3 regions of the Alkalihalobacillus pseudalcaliphilus genome follow, and region 3 is predicted to be linked to each of the others. Evidence: riboswitches for the same ligand, from Rfam matches in the RefSeq annotation. Region 3 holds a riboswitch; each other region holds the start of a gene.

Region 1 (5,983 bases), on a different contig from region 3:
AACACTAAAGTCGTGAACATTCACTTTTATTCAGAAAAAGAGGACTATATTCGCTCGTTATTTAAAAGAAAAGTGTATACGCCTATTACGATTCCAATAGGTGCTCAAAAAATAAGATTAGAATTCCTCAATGAAACAAACCCAGCAAAAAATATGAATATAACAATAGGTTGGGGCTTAATCCCTTGCTATAATATGGTCGAGCATAATGAAGTTTATAATGGACATAGAGGTGGAATTACGTTAGGTGGCAATTATAATGTCATTCAGCACAATATAATACGAGATAATGGATTCAATTTTTACGATGGGAAGCCTCTATTTTTTGACTCAACTAGGTATGGCATTAACCAAGAAGACTTTTATGGCGATCATTGTGTGATTCGAAATAACCTTATCTATAATACAAACCACGGGATATTAATTGGCTGTTATTCGATCCAAATCGAGCACAATCATATTTATAATGTCAACTCTATCGCTATTAATATTTATACGACTGCTTATGCAGGAATCTCCAACAACTATATATATAACTGCAAAAATACGGTTGGCTTAATGGATGCCAACTTTGAAAATTCACACGTGTATATAAGAAATAATTATTTCCAAGGTGGTACAACTCAATTAGTAGGAAATCATTATGATGTCTTTGTAACTGGGAATTCCTTTATTGAACCCGATAATATCATTCTAAAAGATTCTAATCGCTCCGTTTTTCGAGGGAATCATATTAGTTATTCAAGCTTTTATCAAGGTATTAGTCAATTAATTGTTAACAAAATAGAAGAATGTAGTTTTGAAATGAAGGGTGAACAAAGAGAAATAATTTTTCAATCTTATGAGCATTATAGGTGTTACTACAAAAATATAATCATTAATAGTTCAACACGTCAAAGTAGAAGTTTAGTAGAAAAAGTCGCTTTTAACCACGCAACCTTTGAGGAATGTCAAATAAAAAACCATATCTATAACCAAAAACAACGGATAGTTACTGTATCTAACAGTTCCTTCATAAATAGTGGATTAAATATTGGTAATATTAATTCCGAAAATGAGCATCCGAATATCTTTGTGAATAAATGTGATTTTAAATTAGTTTCCATTAATCAACTACTCGTTACTGACATTAATAGAGAGAAAGGCTTCGGTATCGTAGAAATAAAAAACTCTCACATAAACATCGAAAACCCTACTTTCCAATCTCTTATTCGAACAAACTTTACCGTAGTGCCATCCGTTTTGAAAGTTGCTTTTAAACATTGTACCATTAAAAATTCAAGTGCTCAGCCAACAATCGCTCTTCCCCTTTATAATCATCAAAAAAGCTTAATAGCATTTATTTTCTCTAATAACGATCTTATAGGTTTCCACCCTCCAAATCCTGAACGCCTTTTAATTACCTATGATCCTGTTACACATAGTCCTGTCGAACCATTCTCAGGTAGCTTTCAAATTACTGATATCATTTATCATGCAAATCCGATGCCTGGAGGTTATGTCGGTTGGGTTTGTATAAAATCAGGAATTGCTAGTCAAAAAGAATGGCACCCTAACCATTCCTATGAGATGAACGATATTATTTTTTATCAAAACCAAATATACAAATGCATAAAAGCTGGAATAAGTGGCGACTTGGGTCCTAGACATGATAACGGCAGCTCTACAGATAACACAATCATTTGGGAATATATTGGCACAAAAGCAATCTTCCGACCATTTGGTTTTATCGAAAAATAAATACAATCATTGATTTTTCTCTTAAAGTATTTAAGCAAGATGTCATGTCTATGCATAAAAAAAGCTCGTAAGCGGTTGAATTCAATCACTTACGAGCCTTTTGCTTTTATAAAGTTGGTTTTACTTTAAAAAACTGTGGATAATTCTTTGAGATGATTAAAAGTGGAATGAGTGTAATAATCATTTGTGGGACAAGATAAGAAGCATTATATGCAGCTGAGTAAATATAGTCATTCCAGCCATCTGGTGTGAATTCTGCAAAATAAACGACACCTGAAGTGAAATGTGCCATGAATCGTAATAATGTCCCTAGTAATATTCCTAACACAATAACAGATAAATTAGGAACTTGCCTCTTCCTTACAAATACACCTGCAAGACCAATTAATGCAAAAGCAACTGGATAATCTAATACAAATTGAATCGGATGGAAAATACTAGCTCCCGATAATAAACCAGTAAAACCAGCTATTAACCCCGTTAACACCCCTACCTTCCAACCATGGCGAAATGCCACTAAAAATAGCGGAATCATCTCAAAAGATATGGACCCACCATTTGCCCATAAGGCGTTGATTTTTACAAAACTTAAGGCCGTTGCCAAACCTGCCATAATCGCAATCTCAATCATGAGATATAATCTTTTTCTATCCAAAATAAAAACATCCCCTCTTTAATTAACCACAAGGAGATGTCATTTGTCATAAACGTATTAAGGCATACTTAATTAACAAAATCCGTCTACCACTTCCCTACGCTAGTTTAAACTAGATCAGGTTCTAAGAGTTAAGGCATTCGCCTCTCTCAGTCAAAAGACACCCCTAGTGGTTCTTATATTTTTTTACATTGTAACATAATTTCCGTTAGACGAACAGCCTTTATTAAGAATTAGCATTGATTTCCTCAATAAGTATTGATAACTGCTCCCACCGCTCCATCGCTGCTTCAAGCTGTTCGTTTTTTTGTTTTTGCTCCTCTAATAAATCCGCAATCACCGTGTAATCACTACCAGCCACAGCAATTTTTTGCTCAATTTCCAGCAGCTCTGTTTCTAGCGACTCAATTTTACCTTCAATGGTTTCCCACTCTTTTTGTTCGTTATAGGAAAGCTTCTTTTTCGTTTTCTTCAAATCTACCTCAATAGCTTTGGATACTTGTTTTTTTTCCTCGATAACTTGTTGTTTCTCTACATCCGTTTTTTCTAAATAATCACTATAGGTTCCATAGAATGATGAAACATGACCATGACCATCAAAGACTAGAAGTTGATCAACAACTCGGTCTAAAAAATATCGATCATGGGATACCGTTACAACAACACCTGGAAATTGGTCTAAATAATCTTCTAAAACAGATAATGTTTCCGTATCTAAATCATTTGTAGGTTCATCTAAAAAGAGCACATTCGGTTCTCCCATTAAAACTCTAAGTAGATACAGGCGTCTCTTCTCCCCACCTGATAGACGGTGAATATACGTCCATTGCATGGAACGTGGAAACAAAAAGCGTTCAAGCATTTGCTCTGCTGTTATAATCGTTCCATCCTTTGTATAGACAATTTCAGCTACTTGTTTAATATATTCAATGACTTTTAGCTCTCCATTAATCTCTTCATCTTCCTGTGTATAATAACCGATATCGACGGTTTCACCAACTATAACTTCGCCTGAATTGATCTTACGTCTATCAGCCATTATATTTAATAAAGTTGATTTCCCGCTACCATTAGGACCGATAATCCCTAAACGTTGTCCTTTTACTAGTAAGTAATCAAAGTTAGATAATAGCTGCTTTTGATCAATTGCATAACTAATTGACTTAAGTTCAATGACATCTTTTCCTAAACGTTTAGAACCGATAGAAAAATCAAAATCACGTTGCTCTCTTTTAAAGCCTTGCTCTTTCAAATCATGTACTCGGTCTATTCTAGCTTTTTGTTTCGTTGTTCTTGCCTTCGCTCCTCGCCGTAGCCATGCTAACTCGCACCTTAATATATTTTGTCTTTTTGCCTCATGCTGTACTTCTAATGTTTCGCGCTCTGCTTTTTTTTCTAGATAGACCTCATAATTGCCTTCATACCGGAACAAACGTCCATGATCGAGCTCAAAAATTTGGTTCGTGACACGATTTAAGAAATAGCGGTCATGTGTAATGACGATAAAAGTACCTTTGTATTGACCCAAAAACCCTTCTAGCCACTCTATCGTATTATTATCTAAATGGTTTGTTGGTTCATCTAGCAACAATAAATCTACCTGGTTTATGAGGGCTTTGGCTATAGCTACTCGTTTCTTTTGACCTCCAGAAAGTTGACTTACCTTTTGATCAAAATTGTGAATACCTAATTTTGATAAGACTGTTTTAGCTATCGTATTCGCTTCCCATGCCTCTAGTTCATCCATTTTTTGCTGTTGTTTCATTAAAGCAGACAAGTTTTTTTCATTTTCTTGTGCCTCTAAATTAATCAAGGCTTGTTCATACTTTCTAAGGGTGACCATAATAGGAGCATCCCCATAATAAATTTGTTCTAGAACCGTTAGTTGACTATCAAGTTCTGGCTGCTGAGCTAAATATTCGACTTTAAAATCATTTGCGTGTTTAAACTCTCCTTTGTCAGCTTGTTCAAGCTGTGCAATAGCTTTTAAGAGTGAGGATTTCCCAGTGCCATTAAGTCCAATAAGGCCAATTCGTTGTTGCTCATCAAGTGTAAATGATATATTTTCAAACAGTACTTTGTCTCCATAGGATTTTGTTAATCCTTCTACATGTAATATACTCATGTTCTTCATCCTTTAGTGTATCTTTTGTATGAAAGTTACTTATGGGCGATAGTTTGTGCCGTGAAGTTAGCTCGTCATTGCTCACACAAGTTCGTCTTCCCGGTAGTAGTTTGGATTGACGATTTTATTTTTGTATTGTTGGTGAAAGATATGAGTTGTCGCTGGCGATAGAGGTGGAATGAGCCAAGTCCAATCACCGGTTAACTCACGGTTTGCTTTCGCTTCCCTTTCTTCAAATCGTTTAAACTGTTTAGCTGCAGTATGATGGTCAACAATACTTACTCCAAATTTTTTATAGGAAAATAGAACAGCTTTATTTAATTCAACTAATGCTTCATCGCGCCACAAATGACTTTCTCTACTTTGATCCAAATGAAATAATTCAGCAACACGACTTAATTGATCATATCGACATGGATCAGCAAAATTTCGTGCGGCAATCTCTGTACCCATATACCAACCATTAAAGGGTGCACATGGATAACGAATACCACCTATCTCTAATACCATATCAGAAATGATAGGTACAGCATACCATTTCAATTGCAACTCTTCGAATAATGGATTGGTCGGGTGTTCAATCGGAACTTCAAGAACTAAACCTTCGGGAATCTCTCTAAAATATAGCTTATCACTTATTTGAACAACAATAGGCAATAATTCAAATGGTTGTTGTTTCCCTTGCCAACCTAACTCTAAACAAACTTTTGTCAATTCTATAGAGGCTGGGTCTCCAATTATGCCAAGTTCTGTTTCATATCCTGCATATCGAAAAAGTTGGTGATTTAAGATTTTGATAGAATGTCTACTTGTTTCCGGTTGGAAAACCGTTATCGTCGGCAAGATTTTCCCGTTATTTGTTGCGCTTTTAATATGTTCCCATATTTCAGCAAATACTGTTTCGATAGATACCGCATCTCTTGCATCACGCACTTGCATGGAATCCCAAAATAACCGACCAATACATTTATTACTGTTTCGCCAGGCCATTTTTGCTCCATGTGCTAACTCTTCGTATGTATGTGTATATGTTCCTTCTTGATGTATTTGTTGCTGTACTTCGCTTAATCTGTCATTGAGTACTTTGGATTGAAAGGATAATTCTTGATAACAGCTATGTAAAAAAGTCTCTGCTTCTTCTAACAGTCCTTTTTTGGAATACATGGTCATCCCTCCTTTTTTCTTAAATTAAAGTTCTAAACAAATTCAGAGCTGCCGAACTTGTCAGTCGCTTTAGTCCGTTACAACTCTAATATTTTGTATGAAAGTGATACTACTGATTAGGTGCGGAGTTCTACTTCCCGTACCGAAAATTATGCTCCGCCGGGTACTAACATCAATTAAAATAAAAACAATAACAACAACAAAAACAAAGTGGATGAACAGACACCAGTTAAAGGCAAATGCCACTTTCGTGTTTGTTGGTGGCGAAGTGAACGGGGCTTCGCCATGTGGGTTTTGTA
Region 2 (5,983 bases), 750 kb from region 3:
GTAGTTCCCCATCAACATTGGACGGGGAAAAACTGTCCAGCTACTCTTTTGAAAGATTGGTCAACTTTTATAGGACAGGTGCGACAAGCACAGGAAGTCGATTTGATTGTTAGACCTGACGTTGGTGGTGAACAAATTGGGGCCACTATTTTAAGAAGAGGGAGCAAGGGTAATGCTGTACGTCAACTGCAGCAAGACTTGTTGAAGTTAGGTGAAGTATTGCCACGTTTTGGAGCAGATGGGGATTTTGGTGCAGAGACAGAAAGTGCGGTTCGGTCATTTCAACAAAAACAAGGGATTGCCGTTGATGGTATCGTCGGAGAGCAAACCTTTAAGGCTTTAGAAAGGGCACTTGCCGCGTTAGAAGAGCAGCCAGCACCCCCACCGGTGCCACCTCCGACATCTGGTGGAGGGACCGAGAGAAGGACACTAAGAAATACAACACCTATGATGCGTGGCGATGATGTTAGAGTCGTTCAAAGAGCAACTGGAGCGACTGCTGACGGTATTTTTGGTCCGGCGACCGAGCAAAGAGTACGTACCTTTCAGCGAGCTCAAGGCTTAACCGCAGATGGTATAGTTGGTCCAAAGACATGGACGGCGATTGATAATCCGAAGCCGGCGCAACCAGCGACGCCTAAATATACACGATTATTAACACTGAGAAGCCCTAATATGAGGGGCGAGGATGTGCGTGCTGTTCAAAGGAAAATAGGGGTAACCGCAGACGGCATTTTTGGACCAAATACGGAGCGAGCGGTTCGAGATTTTCAAAGAAAGGAAAGAATAGCTGTCGATGGCAAAGTAGGCCCTGTAACATGGGGACGGTTATTTTCTTAATCATAATGAAAGCTGTTCTAAGGAAATCCCCTTAGAACAGCTTTTTTTGATCGGTACGTATTAAACGTTAATCTTCCATAGGCCATGATGTTTGCTCAAAGGACATATCCCAGAACATATATTCAAAACGACTCGTCGTGAGGAAAATTTCTTCTAACTCCTGTAATTCTTTTTCCGTACTAGAAGCAGTTAATTCATCGATTAATTGAATTTGCCACTGTGCTACAGCGCCAAATTCATCTGATTCATACATTCTAATCCACTCACCATACCATTCGTGCTCACGGGCACCTGGAATTTCACTTAAACGCAAACCAATTTCATAATAACTCCATGTACAAGGCATAATGGCTGCTAATAGTTCTTTTAGTGAACCGCGTTGAGCAATGTTTAGCATATAAGAGCTGTAGGCTAAAGTTGTCGGTGCTGGCTTTGTCGCTTCAAGCTCTTCTTCAGATATGCCTAGACGCTTCGCATAAGCTCTGTGTAAGCTCATTTCTTCGTCTAATGTTACGTGTAGCATTTTAGCGAAAACTTGCATAGTCGTTAAGTCTGAAGCTTTTAAGCTACCTAAAGCAAATAACCGCGAGTAATCGATTAAATAAATGTAGTCTTGACACATAAAAAATTTAAACTTTTCAATGTCGAGACTTCCATCACCAATTCCTTGTACGAATGGGTGTGAATGACTCTTCTCCCAAATAGGCTTAGCTGCTTCATATAAGCGCTGTGAAAATTTCATATTCTCATCATCCTCCTCGTTCGCTAGTCACTAGAGCGTACGACGACGCAAATAAACTCCTCTAAAAAGAAGAGGAGTTGTAAACAAGTGTAAGAAAAGTACACGTCGCTAACGTGCATACTTTTGTCTACTTCCACTTCCCTCCGCTAGTATTATCTAGTTCAGGTAAAAAGGGTTAAGGCTCATAGCCTCTCTCAGCACAAATAAACGCACCCCTAGTGAACGAACTTATATCATTTATCCCTTTCAAATTAACATATAATGCATATACAAGCAATGAAAATGATTGACCATTCAGCTAAATAGTTGGTAAAAAAGTGGGAAGAGCAGTAGGGTACTATGTAAATCGAAGAGGTGGTTATGCAGTGAGCAAATAAAATGTGCGGCTGAGGTCTTGATACGGTTTCAAATAAAAAATCGAAGCAAGGAGGTTAATCCTTTGCTTCGATTTAATGTTCATTACATATGTGTAATTAGTTTACTGCGTCTTTTAATTGCTTACCTGGCTTGAATGCAGGGTTCTTAGTTGCTGGAATTTCAATTTCAGCACCTGTTTGAGGGTTGCGACCCTTACGAGCAGAACGCTCACGTACTTCGAAACTACCAAAGCCAACTAATTGAACTTTGCCACCTTCTACTAATGTTGAAGTAATGCTTTCGAATACTGCGTCTACTGCTTTAGAAGCATCCTTTTTAGAAAGGTCTGCTTGCTCTGATACTGCGTTAATTAAGTCTGTTTTGTTCATGAAAAAAACTCCCTTTCATACCTTGTTTAGAAAAAACTTATTTTCTATCATTTTAGAAAACAAAAGCTTATTTCTGCATTATAGCAAGCTAATCTGCCTTGATTTAAAGCCTGCACTTACAATTTACTCTCCAAGCCTATGACTGTCAAGCCTTTCGAAGGAAAATCATTCATATTAAGCCAATATTTTCACCGTTTTTGACATTTCTTCGTATATTTTAGTGATAATGTCGAATAAAGAACGAATCCTTCTTAAAAAGTCATATTACATTTTTCGAATTTTCATAGGGCTAATCATAAGAAAAGCTAAGATTAAAGTGAAAAGCATAAATACATATTCCGGAATATAGGCGACAAGAAGAGTTAAAATGGTTAACATACAACCGGCAGCTGTAATAGGGAGGCCAAAGAAGAAACCATTAGATTCGGTAATATTAAACTTCGCTAATCGAATCGCACCACAAATAATAAAAACAATCGCAAAAAATGCACCTGCAAAACCAAATTCAAATAAGACCGCTTGATGAATTAATAAGGCTGGAGCTACGCCAAAAGAAATCATATCGCATAATGAGTCCAGTTGTTTTCCTAACTCTGACGTACTATTTAGTTTACGGGCAACAGCACCATCTAAACGATCAAAAACAGCAGCGATTGTAATGAGCAGTAAAGCGAGTCGTAGCTGATCTTGAATCGTAAAAAGGATTGCAAATGCACCTAAACTAAGATTTAATAGAGTCAGGATATTGGCAATTTGTCCTTTTAACTTCTTTTTCGTATGGTCAAGGCGTTGTAATAGCAACATCCATTTCACTCCTTGAGTTAATAATCACATAGGTTGTTCTATATCTTTATGAAACTTCCTTCAAAAAAATCGCATATTAAAATAAATCATGGTACATTTTTTTACATGCGCTATTAAAGTATAATCTTATCATATACAGGGTGTTTACACTACTAAAAGGATAAAGATTGCCAAAAATATTTACAGGTACATGGGGGACAGGTCGTTGAAACAAAAATTGTTCAGGATATTTGTTGAATTGAGTAATTCACCTTTTCAATCGAAGATAATCATGCGTTTTGCTCAATCTAAAATAAGTAAACGCATTATACCGGCGTTTGCTAAAACATTTCAAATTAACATGCATGAAGCTGAAAAGTCAATAACAGAGTATCAAAGTCTACATGCTTTCTTTACGAGGAAATTAAAAAATGGGGTTCGTACTGTGGATGATAAGGAAACAAGTATTGTTAGTCCTGTGGACGCCAAAATAGCCTCCTTGGGTACATTGACACCTAAAAGTGAGTTTCAAGTTAAAGGGCAAATGTATCAACTGCTTGATTTATTAGGAGACAGAGAAAAAGCACAGCAGTATGTGAATGGACACTACATCGTCCTCTACTTAAGTCCGAAAGATTATCATCGTATACATAGTCCTCTTACGGGAGAAATCACAAAGCAATGGGAGCTAGGAAAACGTTCATACCCTGTCAATGATGCAGGATTAAAATATGGAAAAAAGCCATTATCGCATAATTATCGCTCGTTAACAGAGCTGTGCGTGATGAATCAACATGTCATCATGGCTAAAGTGGGGGCGATGAATATTAATACAATTGCTCTTACACATTCACACGAGCAGCTAAAAAAGGGAGAAGAGCTCGGCTATTTTTCCTTTGGCTCGACAGTCATCCTGCTCTTTGAGCCTACTATGATGGAATTTGAACATCTGCAAGAAGGAGATTCCGTTCAAATGGGCCAAAAGATAGGGATGTTATTGACAACAGAGGGCGCGAAATAAAAAAGTAGAACGCTTTTTAGAACATGTAAAATTAATCGGATAAGATATAGACCCAAGGCAGTTAGATGGAATAACCTAACACGCTTGGGCCAAGTGTCAATAAAGGTCAACGTTACGATACCCTTTTAAATAGGGCGCTATTTTTTTCACCCTTCTGGAATGCCTTCATACAAGAGGTATTCGTCATCTTTTACAACATATATAATGTCGGGGTTATCTGATTTGAAAATTTTCGTACCTGGTTGAAGTTTAGTAGCAGAAACTGTATTTGAGTTATTTTCCATATGATATTCTGATTCTATTGCTATTTCTTCAAGTTCTTTAGGTGATTCTATGATGTGTTTTTGTGAAAAAATATAGACAACATCATTAATAAATATAAAATCAGCTTCTTTATTTTGGGACAACTGTTCTTCAGCAATTATTTGACCTGTTGTTGTAACGGCTGTCTCAGATGAATGTTGCCCATTACTACAACCAATTAAAAAAACAAAATTAGAAAAAATGGTAAAAGAGTCTTTATCATTTTGCCTACTCTCCTTGAAAAGTTTTTCATATCATAACTTCAGCAGTAATTTTAAGATTATTAATATTGTATAAGATTATGTGTCATGAAGCTATGGTATTATAATAAGTATGATGGTTGTTAGGTTACTACAAAAAGTCGACAAGATACAATTTGTACCATGCCGACTTTCCTTCATGACAGTCAAGTGTCATCTATTTTTTTTCACTTTCTACCACCCAATACCAGCCTTTTTAATCGCACTAATCGTCGGGTTCCCAACGGTCATGCCGCCATCAGCAGAAATCACTTGTCCGGTAATAAAGGAAGATTCATCACTTGCTAAATAAAGGGCAAGTTGAGCGATGTCTAATGGAATCCCAATACGTGGCGTTGCTTTTGTTTCTTCAAAAATCTGAGCGTATTGCTTTAGGCTCTCGTGGCCGTTTTCAACAATCTCAGGCTCAAGCACCATCCCTGGTGCAATGGCATTGGCACGAATTCCTTGCTTGCCAAATTGAATCGCTGTCGATTTAGTTAATGAGATAACACCAGCTTTTGCGACAGAATAAGCAGACTTAGAAAGCTCAGGGTGAATTCCTGCAATCGAAGCGGTATTAATGATCGAGCCACCGCCATTTTCTAACATAAGAGGAATCGCGAATTTCGTCCCTAACATTACCGAAGTCAAATTATAACGTAATGTTTCTGTCCACTCGTCAATGTCCATATTCATCACATCGACATCGCCCGAAAAATTAAGGCGTGCTGCATTATTATGCAAAATATCCAAGCGACCAAAATGTTCTTTCGCTGCTAAGACCATTTCCTCAATTTGCTGGGCTGAACCGATATCAACTGGCTGAGCAATTGCAGTAAATCCAGCGTCATTAATTTCCTTCACAACTTCCTTAGCACCGTCGATATTAATGTCAGCGGCAATGACTTTCGCCCCTTCACTGGCAAAAAGCTTAGCGGTTGCTTTTCCCATACCTGATGCTGCACCTGTAATAATCGCTACTTTATTTTCTAAACGTTTCATATGTTATCCACCTCTTAGTTATAAATTTGTCCACCAGCACAGTTAATAATGGAACCTGTCAATACTTTTCCATTATTCATCGCAAAAATGACAGCATCGGCAATCTCCTCGGCAGTTGCTGCAATGTTTGGACCCGTAGTAGCACCGATTTTTGCTCCAATTTCAGGCGTAAAAGTCGTGCTTGCATTTGCGGCAATATTCGTTTGCATCGTATTAGGAGCAACACCAACCGCATAGACATTTACGTCTTGGTAATCTTGACCGATCGATTTTGTCATACCGGCTAAAGCATGCTTGGAGGCAG
Region 3 (5,983 bases):
ATGACATCCCTCCTTCCTGAAGGGATTGCCACTAACCTCAAGAACCATCTATTTTTACTTATCTATTATTCTCACATGACCGAGACCCATTCACAAGTATCTAAATTCCCTTTTTAAACCAATACCAATCCTTTTTATGGACTTTCTAAACGCATGAGAACACCATACGTTCTCTGTTCGGACGCCTCTCAAACCCTTGATATACAAACATAGATAAAGAACACCACCTCTCTAACAGTAAAGGTTGTGTTCTTACTATCCATTCATCGCTCATATCAATTATAGTGAAAATAACGGCGATTACGCTTACGGTCATCCTGGTAGACCATTCGTAAATCGACAAGGTGATTAAGCCCTTTACGAATCGTTGAGGGTGCTAAATCTGTACAGAAACCATTTATAACGAACTAAATATGGATAGCGACTATTCTATTCGTTATAAAGATTTCTTCAAAAAGTTCTCTAAAGTTTTAATCATCGCTGAAGAAGATTTATTCAATCTGGCTGAATATATGTTTACGCCCAAAAAAGCATTTAATATGATACGGAACTTAGCATAAAGGGCCTTTCACACTAAACCCCTTTTAGTTATTAAAATCAAACAAGCAACGAATAAAAAAGCGCTACTAACCATTTATAACGAACATTTTCTAGTACAGAAACAGATGATTGAATGGACAATAAAGAATATACATTCAAATACAATAATAAAACTAAATAAATACAAGAAAAGCCGACTCCTTCGATTAGGAGGAACTCGGCTTTTTTTCAAGTAAACCCTAGAAAAAATACTAAATGGCTCCAATTAATATGTTTATTTCTTGTTTCTTTCCTTAAAAGCTTTATTCTTCGCTCTATTACCACATGCCTTCATTGAGCACCATTTCCCAGTACCAGGACGAGAGTAATCAACAAAAACACACTGGAAGTCTGATGCTGAGCATACCCTATTTCTATGCCACAAACAAAATTATCTATCTCAAACCCTTTTACCACCCTTTTGATCCGGTTGATTGACTCTCATACAGAAACATAAAAATCTTATAAATTCATTCCAAACGCATATTTATAAAAAAGGTAAATATGGTGGTTGCTTCACTTACTAGTTGAAAGTCATAACTTATTCTTTACTTCGAATAGTGCCCTTAAAATCAATAACTGAATAACTCCTTTTATAAATACCCAAAATAAGGATTTTCACCTTCATAATTTTTATAAGCAAGCTATTTTAATGAATTAGATTTAATTACTTCTGCACCAAATTCTAAACAATGGCCACATATAGAAACTCCTGGCCCTAAAGCTAACTCTCCTACTTCTTCTTTATCTTTTCGACAGAATGAACAAGTAGACGCTTGTAGCTATTCTTATTCTTTTTCTATGAAAATCAATACTCATATAGTACCTCCCATAAGATCCTATTTAGCTAAATCTTATATTGGAGGAATCCATAAATCTAATACTATTCAACAAGCCCCCTTAGCCCTGCTTTGAAGTCCAACACTTCCAGCGTTAATTACTTTCTTTGAATAAATATTCCTCTTGAATTGAATGTGAGTGTGACCATAGATAATAGTTGATTGTTCTGTTTCTTTAACCATCTCATAAACGTCTTCTTCTGGGGTATCAATCCGAATCGCCTCTATATCTTCTCTAGGCGAACCATGTATAAAAAGTACTCCTTCTTCTACATGAGAAAACTTAAAAGTACCCATCCATTCTATTTGCTCTTTCGTAAGTTGTTCTATACACCATTGGTTTAATTCGCCAACCATACCACCTAAATTATTTTGACTTCTATATTGTTCGAATATCTCTCTATCACTGTTACCCATTATAAAAATAAAATCTTCCTTCCTTATAAAGAGTGTATCTATGACCTTCCTCGGCTGGGGACCCCACGCTAGGTCGCCTCCTACAATTACTTTATCTATATTCTCTTTTTCGATCTCACGAAAAACCGCGTCTAAAGCATGGTAATTTCCATGAATATCATAAATAACAGCTAATTTCAATTATTTTCACCTTCCTTATATATTTAAATTAACCATTCTACAGACTGTCTAATTTTTCCTTTTTTGAATCTTCCCCACTTCGATTTCCTCATTTTATTCAATTCCTTATAAGAGACCGTTTTTTGGGGAACTTCTTTACAAGTTTCATGATATTGTTTAAACTAGTCTATGTATGAATTAAATAGTAATAAACTAGGGGTGTCCATTGAGTTGGGCTGAGAGAGAAACACGATGACGTTTCTTAACCCTCAGGACCTGATCTGGCTCATACCAGCGTGGGGAAGTTAGCGTCTGCAAAAATGGGATGGCATAAAAATGCCGTCTATTTATGTATACTAGCTTAGCCGGGTCTTTTAAAAGACTCGGCTTTTTCATGCTAAAAATGGGATAGATGTGTCCTTTTTATTACATTAAAAAAGGAGAGATATTCTATGAAAGATGTGAATGTTGAATGGATGTCAAGTTTTTCTGGGAGTACAAAAGTGTATGTGGAGGGAAGTCGCTCGGATCTCTTAGTACCGATGAGGGAGATTGAACAAAGCTCAACAACAGGTGCTTTTGGGGAAGAGACCAATCCTCCACTGCGTGTCTATGATTCAAGTGGTTTATATACGGATAAAAATGCAACGATTGATATTCAAAAAGGACTTCCTCGACTACGATTTAATTGGATTATCGAACGAGGAGATGTAGAGGAATATGCGGGTCGTACTATTAAACCCGAGGATAATGGCTACCGAACAAGTTCTTCTAAATCTAATGTTATAGCTTTTCCTCAGCTAAATTTAAAACCGCTCCGTGCAAAAAAGCATAGAAATGTAACGCAACTTCACTATGCAAGAAAAGGAATCATCACTCCCGAGATGGAATTTATCGCTATTCGTGAAGGGATGGATCCCGATTTTGTTCGTCAGGAAGTTGCTGAGGGGCGTGCGATTATTCCTGCTAATATTAATCACCCCGAAAGTGAGCCTATGATTATCGGGCGTAATTTTCATGTAAAAATCAATGCTAATATTGGCAATTCAGCCGTCTCTTCTTCCATTGAAAAAGAGGTGGAAAAGATGACATGGGCTACACGTTGGGGAGCAGATAACATCATGGATCTTTCCACAGGAAAGGATATTCATACAACTCGCGAATGGATTATCCGAAATTCCCCTGTGCCAGTGGGAACTGTTCCTATCTATCAAGCTTTAGAAAAAGTCAATGGAGTTGCTGAGGAGCTGAATTGGGACGTCTATCGTGATACGTTAATTGAACAGGCCGAACAAGGTGTCGATTACTTTACCATTCACGCAGGTGTACTTTTGCGTTATATCCCATTAACGGCCAAACGACAAACAGGAATTGTCTCACGTGGTGGTTCCATCATGGCTCAGTGGTGCCTTGCTCATCATACAGAAAATTTTCTCTATACTCACTTCGAAGAAATTTGCGAAATTATGAAAACTTATGATATTTGCTTTTCTCTTGGTGATGGTCTTCGGCCTGGCTCTATCAAGGATGCAAATGATGAAGCACAATTCGCAGAGCTAGAAACACTAGGCGAGCTAACGAAGCTAGCTTGGAAGCATGATGTCCAAGTTATGGTTGAAGGGCCAGGACATGTCCCTATGCACATGATTAAAGAAAATGTCGATAAGCAAATGGAGGTCTGTGATGAGGCTCCCTTTTATACTCTTGGACCACTGACTACCGATATTGCACCAGGATACGATCACATTACTTCAGCCATCGGTGCGGCGATGATAGGTTGGTTTGGAACAGCCATGCTATGCTATGTTACGCCTAAAGAACATCTCGGTTTACCAAACAAAGAAGACGTTCGAACGGGTGTAATCTCCTACAAAATTGCCGCACATGCCGCCGATCTTGCCAAAGGTCATCCCAGTGCTCAAAAACGAGATGATGCCCTTTCAAAAGCAAGATTTGAATTTCGCTGGCGAGATCAGTTTAATCTTTCACTAGACCCGGAGCGTGCCCTCGAATACCATGATGAAACTTTACCTGCAGAAGGAGCGAAAACCGCCCATTTCTGCTCTATGTGTGGGCCGAAATTCTGTAGTATGCGTATCTCTCATGATATTCGTACTCTCGCCAAAAATCAGGATCAAAGCTTTGAAAATGTTATTGACAAAGGACTGCAGGAAAAAGCCAAAGAGTTTCGTAACAACGGTAGTCAGATTTATAACTAGGATGGTGATGCTTTTGAAGGATGTACAGGCAATTAAAAATGAAATTAAAGTACTTGAAACTAGAATCGAAGAACTTACCCAAAAAATCACTCTTTTTCAACTTAATTGTACTCATATTTATATTAGGAATGGGCCTATACAAGAGTGCAGAAAGTGTATGCACATCGTGAATTTGAACTGGTGAAGAACGGAGCATATCAATTACTTTAAAATCAAAACCCCAATGCTCTAACCCTACTCCCGTTGTTGGAAATCAGCTAACAATGGGGTGGCTTAACGTTATCAAGACCTAATTTTAAAAAAGATAGAAAAATTAAAGGCTTCTACATATTAGATATGTCTAATATGTGGAAGCCTTTCTTCTTTTACTAATGCCCCCGTTAGTTCAATAAACTTAAAACAACTAACGTTGAATTACGAATCTATTGTTTTCACCATTTTAAACCATTCAAGAAATTAAGAATGTCTTTTTGTATCAAATCCCTATCCTTACCTGATGTCATTAAGTGATGTGAGTTTTTATATCCTTTAAGCTCAGTTTTTGTATTTAAACTTGTTACCATTCTTAATCCACTCTCTTTATAAAGCTTTTCATCTAATTCACCATACATAATTAAAATAGGCTTTGAGATTTTATCTAACTGTTCCATAGTTGAATCTATATTTGTTTGAAAAGTGATTAGGGATAACTTAAATGCCTTTTTTAATCTATCAATGTTTTCTACAGGCTCTCTCATTAGCTTTTGATACGCCTCTGCATAAATCACAAACCGATCTTCTAATGACTCTATACTCTTTTTAAATGGTACAGACATTACTATTATTCCATTAGGTTGAAAGGCATTGTCCAACATTTAAAGCGAAAATTCCACCTAATGATATACCAATTACAGCTACTTCCGAATATTTATTTTTCAAAAATTTGTATCCTTCTTCAACGCTCTCCCACCAATCGGTAATACCTGTAAATGCCAATTCTTCTGGTGCCATGCCATGTCCTTTATAAATTGGAGCATAGCAACTAAACTCATGCTCATTTAGAAACTGACTCAATTTTTTTACATCACGATTCGTGCTAGTAAAAGAATGTAGTAATAAAACGGCTTTACTTTTACCTTTAAGGTAGAGTGGTTTAGGTTGAACAATTCTAACCATTATCTATTCACATCCAATAATTTATGATTGATATTATGTTCCCTTACATTTCCTATGAAGAGTATTAAAATTAGTAAAATAAAACCTATTAGTATCATAAAAAAAGTCCATCCTAAAAATGAAAATAAATATCCACTCAACCATCCTATAACACTTGACCCAACATAGTAAAAGATGGAATATAAAGAGTTAGCTTCCGTTTTATATTGTTCAGGTGAGTTATTTGCAATCCAGTTACTTGCGATAGCATTGCTTGCAAATAACCCAAAAGAAACAAGAAGTAACCCCACAATAACGAGCCAAATAAAATTAGAAACGGTAAAAATGACACCTATAAATATAGTAAATAAAGCAATTCTATAAAGGGAAATATCAAATATTTGTCCGATAAAACGACCAAAGATAATGGAACCAAACACTCCAGATAATGTAGCAACATATATGAAGCCTATTAAAGATTGACTCATTGAAAATGGTGGTTCAGTTAAAGGGTAAGAAATATAGTTCAAAATAGCTGTATAGTTACCGATTGTGAAAGACGTACACAAATAAATACTACGTATTTTCTTATCAAAAAAGCAACTTATAAATCCTACTCTTAAGTCTCTAAGTGAA

What was found. A riboswitch is a leader RNA that binds a small molecule or an ion and turns the genes downstream of it on or off. The one in region 3 is predicted to bind thiamine pyrophosphate.
Region 1: linked by a shared signal. The riboswitch ahead of thiT (energy-coupled thiamine transporter ThiT) and the one ahead of thiC (phosphomethylpyrimidine synthase ThiC) in region 3 are both predicted to bind thiamine pyrophosphate.
Region 2: linked by a shared signal. The riboswitch ahead of tenA (thiaminase II) and the one ahead of thiC (phosphomethylpyrimidine synthase ThiC) in region 3 are both predicted to bind thiamine pyrophosphate.

What each region holds. Positions count from the first base shown of each region.
Region 1 is NZ_JAQQWS010000006.1:154,759-160,741, forward strand. Features, by position in the region: gene PQ479_RS14030 (hypothetical protein) at 1-1,740, shown strand, start outside; gene thiT (energy-coupled thiamine transporter ThiT) at 1,847-2,395, opposite strand; TPP riboswitch at 2,473-2,573, opposite strand; gene PQ479_RS14040 (ABC-F family ATP-binding cassette domain-containing protein) at 2,622-4,520, opposite strand; gene PQ479_RS14045 (nitric oxide synthase oxygenase) at 4,602-5,684, opposite strand.
Region 2 is NZ_JAQQWS010000001.1:968,986-974,968, reverse strand. Features, by position in the region: gene PQ479_RS04790 (peptidoglycan recognition protein family protein) at 1-840, shown strand, start outside; gene tenA (thiaminase II) at 908-1,582, opposite strand; TPP riboswitch at 1,704-1,809, opposite strand; gene PQ479_RS04780 (HU family DNA-binding protein) at 2,056-2,328, opposite strand; gene pssA (CDP-diacylglycerol--serine O-phosphatidyltransferase) at 2,593-3,132, opposite strand; gene PQ479_RS04770 (phosphatidylserine decarboxylase) at 3,338-4,132, shown strand; gene PQ479_RS04765 (hypothetical protein) at 4,279-4,539, opposite strand; gene PQ479_RS04760 (SDR family NAD(P)-dependent oxidoreductase) at 4,870-5,679, opposite strand; gene PQ479_RS04755 (SDR family NAD(P)-dependent oxidoreductase) at 5,694-5,983, opposite strand, start outside.
Region 3 is NZ_JAQQWS010000001.1:215,360-221,342, reverse strand. Features, by position in the region: gene PQ479_RS01115 (CGNR zinc finger domain-containing protein) at 815-964, opposite strand; partial or broken gene PQ479_RS01110 (ClpX C4-type zinc finger protein) at 1,224-1,337, opposite strand; gene PQ479_RS01105 (metallophosphoesterase family protein) at 1,467-2,015, opposite strand; TPP riboswitch at 2,200-2,314, shown strand; gene thiC (phosphomethylpyrimidine synthase ThiC) at 2,447-4,213, shown strand; gene PQ479_RS01095 (alpha/beta hydrolase) at 4,645-5,028, opposite strand; gene PQ479_RS01090 (alpha/beta hydrolase) at 5,042-5,368, opposite strand; gene PQ479_RS01085 (MFS transporter) at 5,368-5,983, opposite strand, start outside.